2 regions of the Gordonia sp. Z-3 genome follow, and region 2 is predicted to be linked to the other one. Evidence: riboswitches for the same ligand, from Rfam matches in the RefSeq annotation. Region 2 holds a riboswitch; the other holds the start of a gene.
The links. Region 2 has a riboswitch for cyclic di-AMP ahead of VX037_RS10940 (C40 family peptidase). Riboswitches for the same ligand answer to the same signal wherever they lie in the genome.
Positions count from the first base shown of each region.

Region 1 (11,843 bases), on a different contig from region 2:
GCCCTGGCCAACACGCTGTTCTTCGCCGCGGCGACCGGGGAGTCGAAGACGAATGTCGGGCTGTATCTGGCGCTGACGATCGCGCCGTTCGCATTGATCGCCCCACTCATCGGGCCGTTGCTGGACCGGCTGCAGCACGGTAGACGCATCGCCATGGCCACCACGTTCGGTTTGCGCGCGGTGCTCGCGTTGCTGATCATGGCGAATTCGTCGTGGGACAGCGCTGCGCAGCAGTTGCAGTACGACCCGTGGGTGCTCTATCCGTGCGCGCTGGGTTTGTTGGTGTTGTCGAAATCGTTTGGTGTGCTGAAGTCGGCCGTCACCCCCAGAGTGGTGCCGCCGTCGATCGATCTGCCCCGGGTGAACTCCCGGCTCACCACATTCGGTCTGATCGGCGGGACGCTGGTCGGCGGGGCCGTCGCTGCGGTCTTCGAACTGTTGCTGGGCAAGGTGCTGCCGTTCCACATCCCCGGCGCCATGGTGTGGTTGGCCATCATCGCGGCGGTCGGCGCGTGGCTGTGCATGCGCATCCCGTCCTGGGTGGAGGTCACCGAGGGTGAGATCCCCACCACGCTGACCTACCACGGCGAGCCGGCGATGTCGCGGGCCCCCGAACACGATTCCGGCGGAGCCGGCGGATTGCGCGGCGCGCGGGAGACGGCCAACGAACTCGCCCAGAAGATGCGGCAACCGTTGGGACGCAAGGTGGTCGCCGGCCTGTGGGGTAACGCGACCATCCGCATTCTCACCGGCTTCCTGACGCTCTACATCGCGTTCTACGCCAAGGCCCAACAGGATGTGCACTCCGACTGGACCCAGTTGGTGCTGTTGGGTGCGGTGGGCGCGGCGGCCGCGGTGGGCAACATGCTGGGCAACGGTCTCGGCACCCGACTGGAGCTGAAGAACCCACCGACCATTGTGGTCTGGTGCACCGCAGCCTGTTTCGTCGCGGCGGTACTCGCCGCCATCTTCGGCAGCATCGTGATCGCGACGGTCGCGGCGTTCGTCGCCTCGGGCACCAGCGCCATCGGCAAGGTGTGCTTGGACTCGTCGATCCAGGACGACCTCCCCGACGAATCGCGCGCATCGGCGTTCGGTCGGTCGGAGACGGTGCTGCAGTTGGGCTGGGTCTTCGGCGCGACGCTCGGCGTGGTGTTGCCGACCACGCTGTGGATTGGGTTCACCGTGGTGGCCGTACTCCTGGGCATAGGTCTGGTGCAGACGGTGCTGACCAATCGCGGTTCCTCGCTGATCCCCGGCATCGGCGGACGTCGACCCGACTACGCCGAACCGACGGTGGCCTTCGCCGCGATCGGCGACCCAGACCGGCCGTGGCGCCGTGGCAGCCACGGCTCGCCCTCGACGGCACCGACCCGCGCGCACCGGGCACCCCACGATCCTCGCCGGCCCGATCTCGACCCCGGCCGGACAACTCCTCCGACCAAACCCCACCACACAGGACGGCACTAGACGGTGAATCTCAGCAGTGCAGACAAGAAGGTCATGGCCATCATCGCGGCGGTGGTCGTCGCGTTCGTCGTGATCGTCGGCGGGGCCGTCGCGGTTCTCACCAAGGACACCTGGTCCGGCGGTCACCCCGACGAAGATCCGTATCTGCAGCTCGCGGTGGGTGATCGCCTGGTGCGCGTGGAGCCGACCCGGATGTGTGATGTGTTCCTGCGCAACTGCGAACCAGAAGACCCCACCGCGATCGACGTGGCCCGGGTGCCGGTGCCGGTCGGCGAATCGATGATGTTGTCGGTGTCTCAGGACATCGCCGAATGGCCCTGGAACCTGGTCGTGCAGTATCTCACCCCGAGCGGGCCCGACGGCACGATCGTGCCGATGCGGTCCAATTCCACCTACACCACGGTGCTGCACTCCACCCCGGACCGGATCCTGATCGCGATCGAGGTGCAGCTGCCGTCGGTAGTCTCCGCCGGCGACGACACCGTCAGCATGCGCGGCTATCTCGCCGCGGACACCTCTCCGGAGGGCATGCAGTTGCCGGGCAGCGGCGCGGCGCTCAGTGCTCCAGCTCGCGGGTGACCGCGCGAACCACCTCGGAGATCCGCTGGGAGGTCTTGCGGTCGGGGTACTTGCCCTTGCGCAGTTCCGGCTGCACCGCACCTTCGAGCAAGGTGATCAGATCCGCCACCATGCCGTGCAGTTCATCGGGGGTGTGCCGTTTGGCGTCCTTGCGGGCCGCCTCGCGGGTGTTCTTCGCGACGCTGGGTGCGGGATCGAGCACAGCCACCTTGAGCGCCTGCGGTCCGCGGCGACCGGCGGCCATCCCGAATTCGACGCGCTGCCCGGGCTTGAGCGTCTCCACGCCCTCCGGAAGCGCGGACGAACGGACGTAGACGTCCTCGCCGCTCTCTTGCGACAGGAAGCCGAAGCCCTTCTCCGCGTCGTACCACTTCACCTTGCCGGTCGGCACTGCGCTCACCCTCATCTGCGTTTTCGGACGTGTCATGACAAAAGCGCCCCTCACCTGACCCAGCAGCCGTCCCGAACCCGGGCCAGCCCTCCATCAGATGAGCAGAGGCGCCAATGAGGCACAGTCTAGCCAACGGCCGGCCCCACGGTCACATGGAATACCCACGACCGGCCGAGCCGAGCTGGCTTCTCGACGCACGCCGCCACCAGACGGCGCGGTGTTCTACCGTGGAGGACATGCAGAGTCACTCCACTCCCCGCCTCCTGCGGGCGGCCGGGGTCGTCTTCGCGATCGGGCTCGCCGCGATCGTCGCGTTGTTCGTGACGCCGCTGGTCACCGACGGCGACACGGCGCCGACCTTCGTGTATCTGCTGACGATGTGTGCCCCTGTCGGATTCATCCTGGGCATCGCGTTCGCGCTGCGATCGGGACGGAGGGCGCGGTGAGGGTCGACTCCGTGATGCCCGTCGCCGACGATCTTCGTCCGGCCGCCGATTCGGACACGCTCCGCCAGGCCTACGGCTGCTTCCCGTCCGGAGTGGTCGCGGTGGCCTGCCGGCTCCCCGACGAGAACGGTACCGCCGCTCCGGCCGGGATGGCCGCGAGCGCGTTCACCACCGTCTCCCTCGAACCGCCGCTGGTGTCGCTGTGTGTGCAGAACACGTCCACCACGTGGCCGCGATTGCGCACCGCGCCGGCCATCGGGGTCAGCGTGTTCGCCCGGGACCAGTCCGACCTCTGCCGGCAGCTCGCCGGGCCGGCAGATTCCCGGTTCGACGGCATCACCCCGATCCGCACGGACGACGGCGCGGTCTTCATCCCGGACGCGGCGGCCAGCCTGTCCTGCTCGTTGTTCAACGAGATCCCCGCCGGCGACCACACCCTGGTGTTGCTGCGTATCGAGGCACTGCGCTTCGACCCCGGCGTGGAGCCCCTGGTCTTCCACGCCAGCACCTTCCGCTCTCTGGAAGCACTTCGGGACGGCCGATGACCATCGTCGGACTCGGGCTCCCCACCACCCCGTCGGATCGGGTGGAGCCCACCGATGCGCCCACCACTGGCCCGCTGCGCGACCGCTTCGGCCGGGTGGCCACCGACCTACGCGTGTCGGTGACCGACCGCTGCAACCTGCGCTGTACCTACTGCATGCCCGCCGAGGGTCTCGACTGGCTGCCCACCGACGAGGTCCTGCGCACCGACGAATTGATCCGGGTGATGACGGTCGGGGTCCGGGATCTCGGCATCCGATCGATCCGGTTCACCGGTGGCGAACCGTTGCTGCGCCGCGACCTCGAGGATCTGATCTCCGCGATGTCGGCGCGCCCAGAGCGTCCCGAGATCGCGATGACCACCAACGGGCTCGGTCTGGCCCGCCGGATCGATGGCCTGGTGGCGGCGGGGCTGGATCGGGTGAATATCTCGCTGGACACGGTGGATGCGACGCGGTTCGCCGAGATCACACGACGCGACCGGCTGCACGATGTACTCGCCGGCCTCGCCGCGGCCCGGTCGTCCGGGCTCAGCTCGGTGAAGGTCAACGCGGTGCTTGCCGATCACGACGACCTCACGAGGCTGCCCCAGCTAGCTCACTTCTGCCTCGACCACGGATATCAGCTACGCATCATCGAGCAAATGCCACTCGACGCTGATCATCGGTGGGACCGCGCGTCGATGGTGACCGCCGATGAGATCCTCGCGAAGCTCAGAGCCCACTTCTCGCTTCGCCCCGATCCCCGACCGCGGGGTAGCGCCCCCGCGGCCACCTGGCTCGTCGACGGCTTCGACGTCGACGGTTCCCCGGCGCGCATCGGGGTGATCGCGTCGGTCACGCGGCCGTTCTGCGGTGACTGTGACCGCACCCGGTTGACCGCCGACGGCGCGCTACGCAATTGTCTGTTCGCGCAGGGTGAGACCGACCTCCGCGAGATCGTGCGCGGAGGGCTGACCGGCCACGACCTCGACGACGCGCTCGCCCGTCGCTGGCGTGGCAACACCTGGGCCAAGTCGGCCGGCCACGGCGTGAACGATCCGGGATTCCTGCAACCGAGCCGGCCGATGTCGGCCATCGGGGGCTGACCGTGCACGTGACCATCCGCTATTTCGCTGCGGCGCGCGCCGCCGCCGGAGTGGAGTCGGCCGTCCTCGACGTGGACGACGAGGCGACTCTGGGTGATCTGGAGGCCGTGCTCGGCAAGGACAACCCCGACCTCGGGCGGGTGCTCGAACGGTGCTCGTATCTGCGGGATTCGGTGGCGCTGTGTGACCGCGGGGCCCGGCTGGGTCGGTGCGACACTCTCGACGTGCTCCCGCCGTTTGCCGGTGGCTGACACCACATCTCGTGTGTGAGCTTAGTCACATAACGGATTGATTACGGCTAGGACACGACTCGACCATCAGGCCGTGAGCAGGCAGGACGCGAATTCTGAGTCGAAAGCCCCACTCGGACGCGGAAAACAGCCTTGCCAACAACGTGATTAGCAATGCGAGAAGTCGTAGTGTGACTCAACGACGCCCTCGGGGGGTCACGAGAAAGTAACCAAATGCATAACGTCGCATCGGCCGCGCCGAACCTCGCTCCACCGATGAGACGCACGAGAACGACATCTAGGAGCGAGGACGGGGGACCCACCTCCCGCAAGGGAACGGATGCCGATACGACGTCCTTGGGGTCAAGTCCCGCCAATGACAAGCGTCAACGGCGGGGCCGGGCACCTCTCGCCCGAACCCGACAGCTGACTTCGTAGGCGCGTGGAGAGAGGAAACGCAGCAATGTCCGGACGTCATCGCAAACCGACGACAGCCACCACCACCAAGACCTTCGCGAAGGTCGCGCTGACCGGGGCCGTCCTCGGCGGCGGCGCCGCTCTGCTGGGAACCGGAACCGCCAACGCGGCCACCGACGCCGAGTGGAACCAGGTCGCGCAGTGTGAATCGGGCGGCAACTGGTCGATCAACACCGGCAACGGCTACCACGGTGGCCTGCAGTTCAGCCCGAGCACCTGGAGCGGCTACGGCGGCGGCGAGTTCGCGCCGACCGCCGATCAGGCCACCAAGGAGCAGCAGATCGTCGTGGCCGAGCGTGTGCTCGCCGGCCAGGGCAAGGGCGCATGGCCGACCTGCGGTACCGGGCTGTCGGGCGCCACCCAGCGCTCCGCTCCGGCCGCACCGAAGCCTGCTCCGGTCCTGCCCAAGCTGCCCGAGCTGCCCGCTCCGTTCGATTGGGCCACCGCCCCCGACGCCGGGAGCACCGCGGATGTGAACAAGCAGATCGACCAGGCGCTCGGCCAGGCGATCGACAACAACCAGGTCACCCCCGAGGTACGCGACCTGTGGAAGGCCGCCAAGCAGAGCGGTTACGAGCTCACCCCGGATCAGATCGACCTGTTCAACCAGCACAAGGATCAGCTGCCGAATCCCTGATCGACAGCTGAGCACAGCCCACACGGGCCCCTAGTCGAAGGGCCCCGCACGACGGCCACGCGCCCGTGCGGGGCCCTTGTCCATTTCTCGGGCTGGTGTGCCCGACCCACCACGGAGACGGTGCCCGATGGACGCGAAACGGCGCCCACTCGACGGGGCGGGGCATGCGCCGATGTCGGCGAGATGGAACGGTCGAACTCGGGTCAGTCGTCGCCCAGGCGTCGGCGCTCGTTGAAGGGCAGCACCACCCACATACACACGAAGACGACGACAGCGATCACCGCTGCCGCCAAAGCGGCCCATCCGCCGAACACGATGTCGAAGATCACCGCGAGCACGCCGGTCAGTGCCATGCCGAGGAAGGTGATCCCGATCAGGGTCAGTCGATGCGCTCGGTGCACCAGGCGATCGATCGCATGCCGGCGGAACAACAGTCGATGCAATGCGACCGGTGAGATCAGGGTGATGGTCGACAACACCGCGCACACCAGGCTGATCACGAAGATGTACTGCTGCCGCGAGGTGAGTTCCTCGAAGCCCTCCTGGAACGGGACGGTCAGCATCAGGCCGGTCAGGATCTGACCGCCGGTCTGCACAACCCGCAATTCCTGCAGCAGGCTCGCCCAGTTGCGGTCCAGCCGCTCGGTCCGGGTCTCGTTGCGTTCGGCGTCGCGCGGCGGTGTGGTCTGGTCGCGGTCGGCGGTCACGCCGACCCCACCCACTCGTCGGAGCCGTCGCCGAAGTGCTGATGCTTCCACACCGGCAGCTGTGCCTTCACCTGATCGACCAGTTCTGAGCAGGTCTCGAACGCCGCCCGACGGTGGTCGGCGGCGACGGTCACCACGAATGCGACGTCGCCGATCGCCAGGTCACCGACCCGATGTGACACCGCGACCGCCCGAACCCCCGCCATCTGCGTCACGACGCCCTCAACCACCTGCCGCAGCACATCGGGAGCGGTCGGATGTGCCGAGTAGTCGAGTCGGGTCACCTCGCGGCCGCCGTCGTGATTGCGCACCGCACCGACGAATCCCACGACGGCGCCGGCACGTCCGCCGGCTGCCCGGGTCACGAGGTCCTCGTGCTCACCGAGTGCGATGGGCTCCGCAGCGAGTGCAGCCCGCACGACCTGTACCGGCGCGAAGTCGCTCACTTGTGATCGCCTCCTCGGATCTGGTCGAGTGCATGGTCGAGTACCCCGTCGAGCACCGACAAACCATCCCGAACTCCGCCGGGCGACCCCGGCAGGTTGATGATCAGGGTGGACCCGGCGACACCCGCGAGACCACGCGAGAGCACCGCGGTCGGCACCTTCGGCAACCCCGCCGAACGGATGGCACCGGCGAGGCCGGGAACCTCCAGATCCAGCACGCCCCGGGTCTCCTCGGGGGTGCGGTCGGTGGGCGACAGTCCGGTACCACCGGTCGTGATGATCACGTCGGCATGAGCGTCCACGCCGGCGCGCAAGGCCGAACCGACCGGGGGCCCGTCGGAGACCACCCGGTGTTCCTCGACCACAAAATGTCGCGCGGTGAGCCACTCACTGATGATCGGGCCGGTTCGATCGGGATACTCACCGCGACTTGCACGGGTGGACGCGACCACGATCCGGGCGACCCGCGGATGGCCGCTGGTGGCGGGGTCAGTCACGGTGCCACGGTCCGGATTTCCCACCGGTCTTCGCCAACAGACGGATATCGGTCATGCTGGCCCGGCGGTCGACGGCCTTGACCATGTCGTGCAGGGTCAACCCGGTCACCGCGATGGCGGTCAACGCCTCCATCTCCACACCGGTCTGACCGCTGGTGGACACGGTTGCGGTGACGTCGATGTGGTCGTCGCCGATCGAGAAATCGACCTCCACCGACGACAACGCCAACTGGTGACACAGCGGGATGAGTTCGTCGGTCCGCTTTGCCGCCATGATGCCGGCGATTCGCGCGGTCGCCAGGACGTCGCCCTTGGGCAGCTTGCCGTCGCTGAGCAAACCGATGACCTCGGCCGTCGTTCGGAACCTGCCACCGGCGACCGCACGCCGCGTGGTGGCGGCCTTACCCCCGACATCGACCATGTGCGCCGCGCCGGTCGAGTCGATATGACTCAGACCGGTCATGTCGGGCGATCGGCCCTGGTCGGACACCCGCTTGTCAGCGGTTGACGACGGTCTTCGACTGCACGAAGGGAAGATCCTCGAGCGGGATCGGGAATTCGACATCGCCGAACGGTGAGAGCGCACCCGAGATGTGGGTGGCGAACTCCGATACCGCATGTTCGGCGGCGTCGCCGTTCCCGTCCTTCGGCCAGCCGTTGTCGACATACTTCTTCTTCTCAGCCACGCGCTCATTGTGCCATGCACCCCGGTGCGCCGTGCCGGCGAAACCGGCGCGACGTCGGTGCTCAGTAGAATCAGCCGAATGAGTGCGGATGACCAGGGACTGAGCCTGGCCGACGATCTGGCGCTGCGCAGCGACGACGAGCTGTTCGAGTTGCTCTCCGCCCGCCCGGATCTGGCGTCGCCGCCACCGGCGGGCACCGGGGTGCTGGCGTCGCGCGCGCTGGCCGCCGCGTCGTCGGCGCTGGTCGGCGAAGACCTCGACCTGCTCGACGTGGCGGTGCTCGAGGTCATCCTCGGGCTTGGTACCGGGTCATCGGGCCGCATCCCCGCCCCGACCTCGGTCGACGCTGTCGTCGCGGCGCTGTCCGGACGCGCCGACGACGACGAGATCATCGCGCGCGTGCATCACCTGCGCACGCGTGCCCTGGTGTGGGGACCCGACGACGCGATCGTGTCCGGCGCACACGCGCCTGCGGCCCTCCCATGGCGGGCGCACCACCTCACCGGGCCCCTGGCACGGCAAACCACCGAGCAGCTGCAAGCCCGACTGGACGGCCTCGACGAACGTGAACGCTCCCTCCTGGAAACCCTGTCACGGGGGCCCGCTCTCGGACGCAGCCGCGACGCAGCACCCGACGCCGATCCCGACCAGCCGGTGGCCCGGCTCATCGCCGACGGTCTGCTCGCCCGCGTCGACTCGCAAACCGTTGAGTTGCCACCGATGGTCGGGCAGCTCCTGCGCGGCGAGCCACCACTTTCCACCGCCGATCTCCGCAGACCGGCCCTGCACGATGCGGCGGCGAAGAAACGGTTCTCGCACGCCGCCATCGACGCCGCGGCCGGCGGCGAGGCGATCGAACTGATCCGGCATACCACCACGCTGATCCGCGCACTCGGGGCAACGCCGGCGGCGGTGCTGCGCAGCGGGGCCCTCGGGGTGCGCGAGTTGCGCAGGCTCGCCAAGGTGACCGGCCTGGAGCAACAACGCGTCGCCTTCGTCGTGGAACTCCTCGCCTACCTTCGGCTGATCGACGCCGGGTTTCCCGAACCGGCACCGGCCACCGACAACGGTGAACTCGCCTTCGCCCCGACCGCGACGGTCGACGCGTGGCTGCACCACACGCCGGACCGTCAGTGGGCGGCGCTGCTCGGGGCATGGCTGGACATGCCGCGCCGGGCGTGGCAGGTGGGTGAGCCGGACCGCGACGGCAATGCGCTCGCCGCCCTGTCGGGCGAACTCCACGACTCCTACGCCCCGCTGCAACGGCGCGCCATCCTCGAGACCCTTGCCGACGCCACCCGATCGCTTCCCGTCGGCATCGATGCCCTGGTCAGCGCGTTGCACTGGCGGCACCCGCGACAGATGCGCCGATACCCCCGGCGGGCCGTCGAGGAGACGCTGCGCGAGGCACGCGAGCTCGGGGTGGTCGCCCACGCCGCACTGACCGGGGTCGGACGCGCGGCGATCGACCCCGGAGAACCCGACAACGCGGAGTCACGTCTGCTCTCCGCGATGCGGGTGGCACTGCCCGAACCGGTCGACCACTTCCTCGCCCAGGCCGATCTGACCCTGACCGTTCCCGGGCCGATGACGCCAGACCTCGCCGAACAGGTGGACCTGGTGGCCGACCTCGAATCCGGGGGTGCGGCCTCTGTGTACCGCGTGTCGGAGAGCAGCGTGCGCCGCGCACTCGACGCCGGACGCAGCAGCAGCGAGTTGCTCACGATGTTCACCGCGCACTCCAGCACGCCCGTCCCCCAGTCCCTGACCTATCTGATCGAGGACGTCGCTCGCAAACACGGACAGTTGCGGGTCGGGGTGGCGTCGGCGTTCGTGCGGTGCGAGGACGCCACCACCCTGGCCGCGGTGCTGCGAAGCAACGCCGCCGAACACCTCGCGCTGCGTGCCTTGGCCCCGACCGTCGCGGTGTCCCAGGCGGATGTGCGGGAGGTGATCGACCGGTTGCGCGAGGCCGGATTCGCTCCCGCCGGTGAGGATTCCAGCGGAACCCTGGTTGATCTGCGGGAACGCGGCTCGCGGGTGAGTGTCACCCGGGCGCGCCGCCAACCGCAGCCGCGACGCCCGGTGGCATCGCCGGAACAGCTGCGTTCGGTCATCTCCCGGATGCGTTCGCAGGACCGCGCGGCGTCGGCGCGCCCCGCGGCGGCCGATCCGTCCGCTGCGCCGGTCCGCGCCTCCGGAGGCGGCGAATCTGCCACGGCGCTCATCCAATTGGCGCTGCGGGTCAACCGTCGGCTGCGGGTGGACTACGTCGACGCGCAGGGTTCGGCCAGTCGCCACGTGGTCACCCCACGCACCCTCGGCGCCGGTCAACTCATCGCCATGGATGCGGGAAGCGAGGAGGAACAACGCTTCTCGTTGCATCGCATCACCAGTGTCGAACTACTGGAGGGCTGAGCGACGTCGCGGCCGTCGCGCGTCCAAATTCCCTCGACCGCGCGCACGCGGCCACGTACGGTGAGTGCGCCTCCCACCGGGGGGACCGTCGCATGACGCGGCGCCGCTTCGCGACCCAGGACCATCATGAACACCCGCTTCCCCGTTCCCCTTTCGGGCGCCTGCGCGTCGACACTGCTGTGGACCGACGAGGAGTCGATCGAGCACGAGGCGCGCAACCAGCTGCGTCGCGTGTCCGCCCTGCCCTGGGTGCACGGGGTTCGTGTCATGCCCGACGTCCATGTCGGCAAGGGCGCCACGGTCGGTTCGGTCATCGCGATGCGCGACGCCGTCTGCCCGGCGGCGGTCGGTGTCGACATCGGGTGCGGAATGGCCGCGGTCCGGACCGACCTCGTCGCCGACGACCTGCCCGACGACCTGTCCGGGCTACGGTCGGCGATCGAGTCGAAGGTGCCGGTGGGATTCACCTCGCACGCCCGACCGGTCGATCTGCGCCCGTTGCAGGTCGGTGGCGGCTGGGGTGATTTCTGGCAGCGGTTCGACGAACTCCACGACGGCGTACAGAAACTGGATGGCCGGGCGCACAAGCAGTTGGGCACACTCGGCGGTGGTAACCACTTCATCGAGGTCTGTCTGGACGACGACGACGCGGTCTGGGTGATGTTGCACTCCGGATCGCGCAACATCGGCAAGGAACTCGCCGAACGCCACATGTCGATCGCGGCGAAGTTACCCCACAACGCCGATCTACCCGACCGTGACCTCGCGGTGTTCCTCTCCGGCACAGCCGAGATGGATGCCTACCGGCACGATCTGGAGTGGGCGCAGGAGTACGCGGCACGCAACCGCCGGGTGATGCTCGCGCTGGTGTGCGCGGCCGTGGCGGAGACCTTCGCTGCCCGCACCGTCCGGTTCGACGACCCGATCAGCTGCCACCACAACTACGTGGCCGCCGAGTACATCGACGGCCTCGAGTTGTTGGTGACCCGCAAAGGCGCGATCCGGGCCGGCCACGGCGAGCTCGGGCTGATTCCCGGGTCCATGGGCACCGGGTCTTATGTGGTCCGCGGGGTGGGGTCGGCGGCGTCGTTCTACTCCGCGTCCCACGGCGCCGGTCGACGGATGAGCCGGTCCAGGGCACGCCGAACGTTCACGCCCGAGGACCTCGTCGCGCAGACAACCGGCGTCGAGTCCCGCAAAGATGCCGGAGTCCTCGACGAGATCCCGGC
Region 1 is NZ_JAZARS010000002.1:285,566-297,408, forward strand. Features, by position in the region: gene VX037_RS03290 (MFS transporter) at 1-1,470, shown strand, start outside; gene VX037_RS03295 (DUF2771 family protein) at 1,474-2,049, shown strand; gene VX037_RS03300 (cold-shock protein) at 2,027-2,440, opposite strand; gene VX037_RS03305 (hypothetical protein) at 2,677-2,886, shown strand; gene VX037_RS03310 (flavin reductase family protein) at 2,901-3,431, shown strand; gene moaA (GTP 3',8-cyclase MoaA) at 3,428-4,516, shown strand; gene VX037_RS03320 (MoaD/ThiS family protein) at 4,519-4,767, shown strand; cyclic di-AMP (ydaO/yuaA leader) riboswitch at 5,029-5,203, shown strand; gene VX037_RS03325 (transglycosylase family protein) at 5,210-5,860, shown strand; gene VX037_RS03330 (DUF6328 family protein) at 6,064-6,567, opposite strand; gene VX037_RS03335 (molybdenum cofactor biosynthesis protein MoaE) at 6,564-7,013, opposite strand; gene VX037_RS03340 (MogA/MoaB family molybdenum cofactor biosynthesis protein) at 7,010-7,510, opposite strand; gene moaC (cyclic pyranopterin monophosphate synthase MoaC) at 7,503-7,973, opposite strand; gene VX037_RS03350 (hypothetical protein) at 8,008-8,196, opposite strand; gene VX037_RS03355 (helicase-associated domain-containing protein) at 8,275-10,614, shown strand; gene VX037_RS03360 (RtcB family protein) at 10,741-11,843, shown strand, end outside.
Region 1: it holds a riboswitch for cyclic di-AMP, as region 2 does, so the genes downstream of both, VX037_RS03325 (transglycosylase family protein) here and VX037_RS10940 (C40 family peptidase) in region 2, are expected to answer to the same signal.

Region 2 (11,843 bases):
CGCGGGTCCGGGGTCCGGCCCGCTGTCCGCGGGCCCGACCCAGTGCCCCCGATGCCGCGGCCACCGAGACCCCGGCGCCACCCGGCCCGATCACCACATGAATGGGCGTGAGATCGATCAGCCTTCGACCCTCTTCTTCAAGTCGTTCAGTGCGGCCTCGGTGATGGCCTTCTCCGCACGCCGTTTGAGTTGCCCGATCATCGGCACCAGCAGATCCACCATGAGTTCATAGGTGACCTTGGTGGAACCCGGGACCTGCTGGGACAACACGTATCGCCCGCGTTGGTCACGTTGCAGATCGCTGCTGACCAGTGTCCATGCCACCGTCCGGTCGTCGGCACCCCAGTCGTAGCTCAGAACATAAGTGTCCTGGAGCACGCCGGCATCGAGGACGAACCGCACCACTCGCGGCCGACCGTCGACCCCGGTCTCGATCACCTCCACCTCCCGCGCCGCGGACACCCAGTCGGGATAGTGATCGAAATCGGCGATAACCGCCATGATGTCGGACGCGTCGGCGTTGATCACGATGGAACGCTCGGTGTGGTCGGCCATCACCGCACCACTTTCGTGGCCGTCGCGTTCGCCGACGTGGTGTCGGCGTCGGGGTCCCGGGTCGCCGGTCCGCCGACCACACGCCCGGACTCCAGGCGCGCCTTCACCTCGAAAGACATCGCCCGGCCGGCGGCGCGACGGCGACGGTTGGCCTCGGCGAGCCCATCCGCATCCCAGGCGCCTGCCCCGGTGTCCACCGGTTCGGCGTGCAGGAAGTAGTGCAGGGTGAACCCGTCGAGGACCGGTTCGCACCAGACCTCCATACTGCCCACCAGTGGACCGTCCACCGTCCAGCGAACGCCCTGCGCACCGCGATCCTCGATGACGCCGAGACGGAGATCGGGCCACCAGCGCCGCCAGTTGCCCTGGTCCCCGACCGCCTCGGCGGCCAGCGACGGAGCCGCCGCGACAAAGGTCTCGTCGGCCACCTGAATGCTCGTCACGTTCACTAGCTTCACATACTCTCGGTGGCCCCGGACAGCAGACCTGACGGGACGCGCGTACGGTTTGCGCGGCGACGGGACTACCATCGCTGATGAGAACCGAGGCTGAAAGGTGGCCCGATGACCGAGTTCAGCGTGCCGGCGCGCTTCTCCATCCCGGAGAATGCCGACTGCACGGACATCATCTTCCGGATCGCCGAGCGCGAACCCGACAAGGTGGTCTTCCGACGCAAGGTCGACACGGATTGGCAGCCGGTCACCGCCGCCGAGGCGGCCGCGCAGATCACCGCCATCGCCAAGGGCCTGATCGCCGTGGGCGTGTCGCCCGGCGACCGCGTCGCACTGCTCTCGCGTACTCGCCTCGAGTGGAACCTGATCGATTTCGCGATCTGGTCGGCCGGTGCCATCACGGTGCCCATCTACGATTCGTCGTCCGGACCGCAGATCGAATGGATCATGCGCGATTCCGGGGCCGGGGCGATCATCGTCGAAGATGACGGCCATCGTCGGATCGTCGACGGCATCGACGGCCTCGATTCGGTGGACGTCTTCCAGATCGACGCGTCCGACGGTGACGGCGCGATCGCGCACCTCACTGCGGTGGGCGCCGAGGTCCACGACGACGAGGTACTCAAGCGGCGCACCGCCCTGCGTTGCGCCGATCCGGCCACGCTGATCTACACCTCCGGAACCACCGGTCGCCCCAAAGGATGCGAGCTGACGCACGCCAACATGCTTTCCGAGGTGCGCGGGGTCCTGGAGAGCCCGATGCACACCCTGCTGGGCCCGGGCAAACGTCTGCTCATGTTCCTGCCGCTGGCACATGTCCTCGCCCGCGCCATCACCCTGGTGGCCATCGAGGCCGGGGTGGAGGTCGGCCACCACGCCGATACCCGCACCCTGGTCGCCGAGTTCGCAACGTTCCGGCCGTCGGTGATCCTCTCGGTGCCACGGGTGTTCGAGAAGGTCTACAACACCGCACAGCAGTCCGCCCACGACGACGGGAAGGGCAGGATCTTCGACCTGGCCGCGGATGTGGCGATCGAGTACTCCTCCGCCGACGAACGCGGTTCGGTCGGACTGTTCCTCAAGTTAAAGCACGCAGTGTTCGATCGTCTCGTCTACGGAAAGTTGCGCGCCGCTCTGGGCGGGCAGTGCGAGGCCGCGATCTCGGGTGGCGCACCCCTGGGCGCACGCCTCGGCCACTTCTTCCGCGGCATCGGAATTCCGGTGTACGAAGGCTACGGACTCACCGAGACCACGGCGGCGTTCAGCGTCAACACCCCCGGCGCCGTGAAAGTCGGTACCGTCGGGAAACCGTTGCCGGGCAACCGCGTCCGGATCGCCGACGATGGCGAGGTAATGCTGTCGGGTGGTGTGGTCTTCGCCGAGTACTGGCAAAATCCGGAGGCGACGGCAACTGCTGTCGAAGACGGCTGGTTCCACACCGGTGACCTCGGCACACTCGACGAGGACGGCTACCTGACGATCACCGGACGGAAGAAAGAGCTGATCGTCACCGCCGGCGGCAAGAACGTCTCTCCGGCGGGTCTCGAGGACGTGATCCGGGCCAATGCACTCATCTCGCAGGCACTCGTCATCGGCGACGCGAAACCGTTCATCGCAGCGCTGGTCACGATCGATCCGGAGGCGTTCGGCGGCTGGAAGCAGCGCAACGGGAAGCCTTCCGACGCCACGGTTGCCGACCTGGTCGACGATCCGGACCTGCGGGCCGAGGTGCAGGGCGCGGTCGACGCCGCCAACGAGACCGTCTCGCACGCCGAGGCGATCAAGAAGTTCCGGGTGCTCGCCGACGACTTCACCGAGGAGACCGGCGAGATGACGCCGACGCTGAAGGTCAAGCGGAATGTGGTGGTCGACAAGTTCTCCGACGACATCGACGCGATCTACGCGCGGTAGCCGACATCGCACGGCGCCAGGCGGGTGGCTCGAGCTACAGCAGCTGACGTAGACGTGCCGCGATGGCACTCCACTGCCAGCTCTGCAGCACGTGTTCGCGTCCGTTGGCGCCCATCTCGGCGGCAGCGGAGCGATCGCTGAGGACCGCGGTGATGGCGAGCGCCACGGCGTCGATGTCGGTCCCGTCGACCACGGTGCCCGTGACGCCTTCCACCACGGTCTCGGGCGCTCCGCCGGATTGTCCGGCCACCACCGGCACCCCTGTGGCCGATGCCTCGAGGTAGACGATGCCCAACCCCTCCACGTCGAGCCCACCCCCACGGGTGCGGGCCGGCATGGCGAAGACGTCGGCGACATTGTGGTAGTCGGGTAGCTCCGCCGACGGCACCGAACCGGTGAACACCACGTGGTCGGCGACCCCGTCGTCGTCGGCGAGTCGATGCAGGCGCTCCGCATAGGGGCCACCACCGACGATCACCAGCACCACGTCACCGACCTCGCGACGGATCAACGGCAGCGCCCGGATCAGGACGTCCTGACCCTTGCGCGGCACCAGTCGGGACAGACACAGCACCGTCGGACGATCGCCCAGTTCCAACCGGTCGCGTAGGCGCCGACGTGCGCCGGGATCAGGCGCGAAGCGGTCGGTGTCCACGCCCGGCGGTAGGTACTCCAGTGCGGCGTGCGCACCGAACGCGGATGCGAAACGGCCACGCGTATAACGACTCACGAAGGTCACCGCGTCGGTGTGTCGACCGATGTGGGCGAGCACCTGCCGGGCGACCGGCAGCATCGACCAACCGACCTCGTGCCCGTGCGTGCTCGCAACGACCCGTTGTGCCCCCGCCCGCCGCATCGCCGGGGCGAGCGTCGCCAATGGCGCGGCGGCACCGAACCACACCGTCGAGATGTCATGGGTCGCGATGAGCCGGGCGGCACGCCGCGCGACGGCCGGTGTCGGCAACATCAGCGACGTCGGGTGACGGACAATTGTGTAGAGCTGCGCGGCGTCGAACTCCTCGTGTCCCCGCCATCGCGGTGCGTAGACCACCACTTCCTCGGGCGGCAACAGATCCACCAAATTCTGCAGATACGACTGGATTCCGCCCGGCCGGGGCGGAAAATCGTTGGTCACCAACAAAGTACGTCGCATCAGCGCACCTGGGTGCTCAGCCAGCGCCGCCATCCCGCGACGAATTCGGTACGCGACACACCGAGCACGTCCACGATGGCCTCATCCTGCTGCGCGGTGTCGTCGGTGGCCGCGACTCCGATGTAGAGCTCACGCAGCCGGTCCTCGCCGTAGCGGTCGGCGACGTAGGCCGCCACCGACCACGCGGACTGGTAAGCACGTCGTGCGCCGTCGGAATCGACCGCGAAGTCGCGGTCGGCGGGTAGGTCCGCGGGGAGGTCGCCGACGTCCACGGCAGCCGCGAGATCCGGTGCCGCATCCGCGAACCGGGTATAGGTGCCGTTGCGTCCGACATATTCCGGTACTCCCTCGGTGATCCACAGCGGCGCGCCCGCCGCGGTGTCGACGCGCGCTGCGACATGGGTGAGCTCGTGGCGCAGCACCACGCCGAGTGCCGCATTCGACAGCCGCGCGGCACCCGGCGTGAGAACCACTCGCTGCCCCACCGCCACGCCGTCGTCAGTGTCGACACGACTGTAGACGGTTGCGGCGGCAGCTGCGGCGACGTCGGTCCCGGCGCTGCGCGTCAACGTCCGGAACTCGCCTGGGCGCGCGGTCGCCACCACGACCGCCCGCCGGGGCCAGTCCTCACCCCAGAACGCCGTCACCGCCTCCACCGAACCCGGCGCGAGTTCGCGGACACGCGCGACCACCTCGGCGGTCCCCGGATACGAGGCGATCACCGAGGTGCCGCCGGACGTCTGGACATCGGATGCTCCCAGGCCGGGCAGATCCCACAACTGGGTGGGAGCGGCGTCACCACCGATCGCTGCGCCATCACCGACCACCGTCCAGTCGTCGCCGTAGCGCGCCATCACCAGCTGCATGCCCACCACCACATCCGGTTCGTCGACCCCCGGGGTGCTCGCGCCGCCGAGGGCGTATCGGAGTTCGATCGGCGCCACCCACGAGTCCGAACTCCCCTGCGCGTCGAGTCGCTGCTGCAGGTCCGCAGGCACCAGCACCTCCGCCTCCGTGGTGGGCGCGACCTCGTATCGGAAATCTTTGAGCCGTAGTGCAGTTCCGCGCGGCGCCACGGTCGCGACCGTGGGGGACGAACCACTCGGCTGTGACCTGGGGGGCGCCGACGAGTTCGGTACGCGGCCGGTCGTCGGCGGCGACGAGAGCGGCGCGGTCGACGGCCGTGGGGCCGTTGGTCGCGGGGACTCCGCGCTCACGACGCTGCCGGAGAGGTTGACCGCAGCGGCGCGCAGTCGGGCACGGAACTCGGGTGTGGCGGCCGGATCGATGAGCCCGTCCACCCGATCTGCATCGCCTGCACTCAGCGCGCCACTGAGATCGTCGAGCGTTCGCTGTACGCCGTCCGCACGTTGTTGTTCAAAGACGTTCAGCGACGTCGTCGCGGTGGTGGACGCGCTGCTCGATGGCGCGCCCTGCTCGGCCGGGGCCGCACAACCGGCGAGGACCGCAACGGTGAGCACAGCGAGGAGTGCGCCCGGGGCCCGGCGCCACCGATCCGTCTGGTTGCCGGTCACCGGCACGCGTCCGTCGCCGATCGCCACTCAGTACCGACGGGCGGTGTTGTACGGTCCGGCATCGTCGATCGGCACGACCTTCACCGGCACGCCGAACGTCGAGGCATGGATCACGTAACCGTCGCCCACGTACATGCCGACGTGGTGGGCGTCGGAGTAGTAGATGATCAGGTCACCGGGCTTCAGGTTCTGTCGATCGACCGGTTGACCGGACCCGCTCTGCGCTTCACTGGACCGCGGCAATGTCTTGCCGGCCTGCTGGTAGGCCCACACCATCAGACCCGAACAGTCGAACGAACTGGGCCCGGTCGCGCCCCACACGTACGGATCACCGATACGAGTCAGCGCGGCCTGCACCGCGACGAGAGCCGACGAGGTTCCCTTGGGCACGAGCCGGGGGTCGAAGTCGAAATCTGGGCCGCGCAGGGCAGCGAGCTGCTTACCGGTCATCGATTCATAGACCGCCCGGATCTGCACCGCCTGCAGTTGCAGATTCGCCTGCTTGGCCTGCAGTTCCCCACGCGTTTTCTCCGCGGCGGCCACCGCCGTGGTCGCATCGGCCGCCGTCTTGTCTGCCGCCCGCTTGGCCTCGGTGGTGGTGGCGCGGGCGTCTTTGAGGCCCTGGAGATCTGCCGCGGATTGCCGGGAGATGAGCTCCAGACCGGACATCTGGTCGAGCAGCGCTTGCGGCGAGTCGCTGACGAGGACAGCGTAGAGCCGGTTGACCCGCGCTCCCTTGTAGCTGGCACGTACGACCGAGTCGACCCGGGTCTGGTAGTTCTCCAGCCGTTGCTGCGTCGATGCCAGGGTGCGATCGGCCTCGGTCGACGCCTTCTTCGCCTGAGCCACGATGCGCCGCTGCTTGTCGTATTCGATCTGGGCGTTGTGCATCGCCTCGGCCGATTTCTCGGCGTCGTCGCTCAGCTTCTTGTACTCGGCGAGGAGTTGGTCAGGAGTGCGAACCGGAGCCGCCGCCGCCGAACCGGCGGTCATCGCGGCACCGAACTGCCCGGACACCATTCCCAGCGCGACCAGGACCGCGACGAGCAGTACCGGCACGGGTCGTCTGTGTGTCCCCGACCGGCCGGAAACCACGGCTGTCACCTCTTCACCACCATTTCCCCCACATCACCGGGCGGTCGACGCCACTGGTCGGCCACGGACCCGCGTGATGTGTCGGGCGGATCACGTGATCACGTGATCCGCCCGACAAAGTCCACTCCGTGCTGCGGCGCGCTCGCTCAGTAACGACGGATTCCGGTCAGCGACCAATTGCTGACGTTGTCCTTCTTCACGGGCGTGCCGTAGGTCGACGAATGCACGAATTTGCCGTTGCCGGCGTAGATCCCGGCGTGGCCGCCACCGTTGAAGATCAGCACGTCTCCCGGCTTTGCCTGCGCGATCGAGGCGACCGGGGTGCCGCCGCCGAGCTGTCCGTAGCTGTCACGGGGGATGGTCTTGCCGGCCTTCTTGTACGACCAGTAGACGAGGCCGGAGCAGTCGAACGCGTTCGGCCCGGCCGCGCCGTAGGAGTACGGCGAGCCGATCTTGCTCTCGGCGTTGCTCACGGCCTTCTGCGCCACGGTGGGCTGCACGCCGAGGATGCCGCCGCCGCCACCTTTGGGCTGGAACTGCTGCGGGATCTGGTCGTTGTTGAGACCCGGGACCGTGAAGGTGCCGATGTTCGGGATCTCGACGCTGGCAGCCGGGTTCTTGGCCACCGGGGCGGCCTGCGGCGCAGCGGCCTTGGGCTCCTGGAATTGCTGGGGGATCTGCTTGCTGTCGACCCCAGGAAGTTCGAAACTGCCGATGTTCGGCACGTGAACCGGTGCGGCGAGCGCGGGACCTGCCGCAGCGGCGAGTGAGCCGACCGTGATCGACCCGGCCACAACCGCGCGCTTGGCCACTTTGCTGCCCCGGTTGGGCTGCTCCAAACGATGTTTCGCCACGAAGCGACTTCTCCTTGCTCTCCCTTCGACCGCCGACCGGGTTAGCTGTCGGATTCGGGCCGGAAGAATGGCCCTACGCAGCACATCCGACGACAAACAGCGTCGTCGGGCATGCGCGATTCACCCCAATTCGGATTGCTCCGAAACTGATGGTTCCCCGGTTCGCCCAGATGGGCGATTGAGCGGTGACCGATCCAGACCACTCCTGTTGGAGCGGGACGCTCTGAAAAGGTCTCGGAAAGGTTACGAAATCGAATGCGGGTCTGTCCACCGACCGACTTAGGCCGGTCGCGCACCGAAATCTCAACCAGCGCGCAGAATCCGCAGGCGCTGCCCCGAAACAGCCTCTTGAACAGTGGTTTTACTCGTTCTTGCAGATACTGCAGACGCTCTGGTGACCATCGCAGCATCGACGAAGACATCGATCGCGGCGTCGATCACCGCGTCCGGCGAACGGCCCGATTCCGTGACCTTTCCTCCACCTTGACCCACCGGGTTTTCGCAGTTGGGGGCATCGAAGAGGACCTGCATCATGCATCCGTCACAGGCGGCCGGACGGCCCGGGCAGGTCTGGCAATCGACGTACATCTGTGATCTCCATCTCACTTGGCTACGGTCGGGATGTCGACGCGTGTCGGAGTCGCCCTCCGGCCCGATTCGTCGCTTGCGATGAAGCGTAGGAACGACCACCGACAGAAAATGCACGAAGGACACCAAACCCACCGTTCCCGCCTGTCACATCAGCATCTGTCGTTGCATCGAACTAATGTTCGGTGCGTGGCTATCAAGGCGGTGGGCGACGGACAACTCACCTTTTCCGATCTCGACGGTGACGCCGGTCTCGACGACGACGATTTCGACCGCTCACTGTTCGACACCACGATGGTCGTCGTCGACCTCGAGACCACCGGCGGCAGCGCGGCGAACGATGAGATCACCGAGATCGGGGCCGTCAAGATCCGCGGCGGCGAGGTGATCGGCGAATTCGCCACCCTCGTCGACCCCGGATGTCCGATCCCGCCCAAGATCGTCACGCTCACCGGGATCACCGAGGCGATGGTTGCGGATGCGCCCATGATCGGCGAGGTGCTCTCCTCGTTCGTGGAGTTCGCCCGAGGAGCGATCCTGGTGGCCCACAACGCACGGTTCGACATGGGCTTCCTGCGGCACAACGCCCGCGCCCTCGGCATCGAATGGCCGTTCCACACCAGCTTGTGCACGGTCACATTGGCGCGGCGCGTTCTCACCCGCGACGAGGCCCCGTCGGTGCGGCTGTCGGTCCTCGCCGACCTATTCAACGTCTCGGTTCGGCCCACCCACCGCGCGCTCGACGACGCCCGGGCGACCGTCGAGGTGCTGCACCATCTGCTCGAACGGGTCGGCAACCAGGGTGTCGGCACCTACCGCGAGCTGACCGCCTATCTGCCCCGGACCAATCCACGCCTACGTGCCAAGCGGTCGATGGCGCAGAGTCTGCCGGCGCGGCCGGGGGTGTATCTGTTTCGCGGGCCATCTGACGAGGTCCTCTATGTGGGTACCGCGGTGGACCTGCGTCGGCGGGTGTCGTCCTACTTCACCGGCAGCGACCCGCGTCCGCGGATGAGTGAGATGGTGGGGCTGGCCACACGGGTCGATCACATCGAATGCGCTCATGGGCTCGAAGCCGGAGTACGCGAACTGCGCCTGCTGGCCGCCCACGCACCCGCCTACAACCGCCGCTCGACGCAACCGCATCGTGGGTGGTGGGTGGTGCTGACCGGTGAACGGTTCCCTCGTCTGAAGGTCTCACGCACCCCGACCGAGGACAGCATCGGCCCCATCGGTAATCGCACCACCGCCGCCACCATTGCCGACATGCTCGCGGCGGCCACCGGTCTGCGGAGCTGCACGACACGCAGCGGGTCCGCCTCCCACCACTGGTGCCGTTCCGAGGCGGCCGGTGGGCCTCGCATCGGAGGCTGCCACGCCGCTTCGGATCGGCCGCTGACACTCCCCGACTATTTGCCTCGGGTCTCGGCTGTCCGCGATGTCATGACCGGCGATTCCGACGTGGCGCTCGCGACACTCACCGATCGCCTGACACACCTGTCCGAGATGCAGATGTTCGAGAGCGCCGCCCGCCACCGGGACCGCTTGTCGGCGACCATAGACGTGCTCGCGCGATGTCAGCGGTTGTCCGCACTGAATCGGATCGCCGAACTGGTGGTGGCCCGGCGTGACGAGCAGCACGGATGGGAGCTGGCGGTGATCAGACACGGCCGTCTCGCAGGTGCAGGCGTCGCGCGTCGCGGTGTGCCGCCGATGCCGGTGGTCGACACCCTCGTGGCCGCCGCCGAAACCGTCCTTCCGGGTGTCGGCCCCCTGTTCGGGGCCCCCGCCGAGGAGTCCGCGCTGCTCTACCGCTGGGTCACCGAACCCGGCGCGCGCATCGTCGGGGCCAGCGAGCCGTTCGTTCTGCCGGGCGCATGCGCACAACGATGGTCGGCCTGGTCGCGTGTCGCCCACGACGCACGCGAGTCGCCCCGTCGCGCCGGGTGACACGACGCACCGCACTACAGTGTCAACCATGATCACCGCCATCGTCCTGATCCACGCCGACGTCCACCAGATCCCGGAGACCGCGCAGGCAGTGGCCGACATCCCCGGGGTGTCGGAGGTCTATTCGTGCGCCGGTGACGTGGACCTGATCGCGAAGATCAAGGTGCGTGACCACGACCAGATCGCGGACGTGGTGACCGGCAAGATCAATCGACTGCCCGGGGTGACCCACAGCGCCACTCACATCGCATTCCGCAGTTACTCGCGGTCAGATGTCGAAGGCGGATTCTCCATCGGCGAGGAGTGAACAGGGCCCGTCCCCGACCAACACGGGTCTCGGCCTGATGCGGATCTCAGCGCTCGTCGGCGAGTTCGGCGCTGAGCGACGCCCAGCGTTCGAGTAGACGGGCGACGTCACCGCCGTCGAGCACCGCAGCCGCGCGGGTCATCGCCTCGACCATCGCATCCGTCAGCCCGCTGTCGGTCAGCACGGCGCGTTGTTCGAATGCGACCAGCGCCGCCGCCGCATTGAGGAGCACGGCATCGCGCACCGGACCGCGGGTGCCCGCGAACAGATCGCGCGCGATAGCGGCGTTGCGCTGCGCATCGCCACCCTGCAAGGCGGCCAGTTCGACGCGTTCGACCCCGAGGTCGGCGGGATCGAGAGCGAGCCGGGTGACCTGACCATCGACGACCTGCCACACCGTGGATGTGGTCGTGGTGGTCAGTTCGTCGAGTCCGTCGTCGCCACGCACCACCAGTGCCGAACTGCCACGGTCGGCGAACGCTTGCGCCAGTACCGGCGCGAGATCGTCGAACGCACATCCGATCAGGCCACTCGAGGGCCGCGCCGGGTTCGTCAACGGCCCCAGCACGTTGAACACGGTCGGGATACCGATCTGCTTGCGGGGCGGTCCGGTGAACCGGAACGCCGGGTGGAACACCGGTGCGAAGCAGAAGCCGATGTTCACCTCGTCCACGCATCGCGCCACCGCGTCGGGCCCGAGCGTGATGTCGACGCCGAGGGCTTCGAGCACATCGGCACCGCCGCTCTTCGACGACGCCGCACGATTGCCGTGTTTGACGACGGGCACACCCGCAGCAGCCACCACCATCGAGGTCATCGTGGAGATGTTCACCGTGTGCGAGCGGTCTCCGCCGGTGCCCACGATGTCCACCGCCGGCCGACTCACCTCGACGAGGGCCGCGTGCTCCAGCATCGCCGACGCCAGGCCGCGTAGTTCGGCGGGAGCCGCGCCCTTCATCTTCACCCCGACACCGAATGCAGCGATCTGCGCGCCGGTCGCGGCATCGCTCATGATCTCGTTCATCGCCCACGACGCCTCGTCGACGGTGAGATCGATCCGGTCGGTGACGCGTCCGAGGATGTGCGGCCAGGTGTACGCGGAAGAGTCCGTGCTGCTCACAGAGAAAACAGTAGTGGCCCGCCGATCAGCGACCCGCCACCGGTGGCTGCAGGACCTGCCAGCGCAGCACTTCGCCACCGTGTCGCGAACCGAGGCTGGCCATCCGTGAGCGCTCCTGCGACAGATGCATGGCATCGAGCAGCTGCACCCGAGCGAGCACGACGATCACCTCGTCGGCAGTGCCGGTGTCGGATGCTAGTCCGTCGACGGGCCCCACCTTGGCCGATTGGTACCCGTCCAGCCCGGCGAGCGCGACCGCGTCGTCGACCTGCGAGGAGGGCAGTCGCAGCACATGACGCAGCACCACCTCGTCGTCGGCCCGC
Region 2 is NZ_JAZARS010000008.1:30,214-42,056, reverse strand. Features, by position in the region: gene VX037_RS10975 (ArsA family ATPase) at 1-97, opposite strand, end outside; gene VX037_RS10970 (SRPBCC family protein) at 118-555, opposite strand; gene VX037_RS10965 (hypothetical protein) at 555-1,013, opposite strand; gene VX037_RS10960 (AMP-dependent synthetase/ligase) at 1,119-2,918, shown strand; gene VX037_RS10955 (glycosyltransferase family 4 protein) at 2,953-4,071, opposite strand; gene VX037_RS10950 (hypothetical protein) at 4,071-5,606, opposite strand; gene VX037_RS10945 (C40 family peptidase) at 5,634-6,626, opposite strand; gene VX037_RS10940 (C40 family peptidase) at 6,848-7,555, opposite strand; cyclic di-AMP (ydaO/yuaA leader) riboswitch at 7,570-7,750, opposite strand; gene VX037_RS10935 (hypothetical protein) at 7,859-8,089, opposite strand; gene VX037_RS10930 (DEDD exonuclease domain-containing protein) at 8,255-10,093, shown strand; gene VX037_RS10925 (Lrp/AsnC family transcriptional regulator) at 10,122-10,400, shown strand; gene trpD (anthranilate phosphoribosyltransferase) at 10,447-11,520, opposite strand; gene VX037_RS10915 (hypothetical protein) at 11,546-11,843, opposite strand, start outside.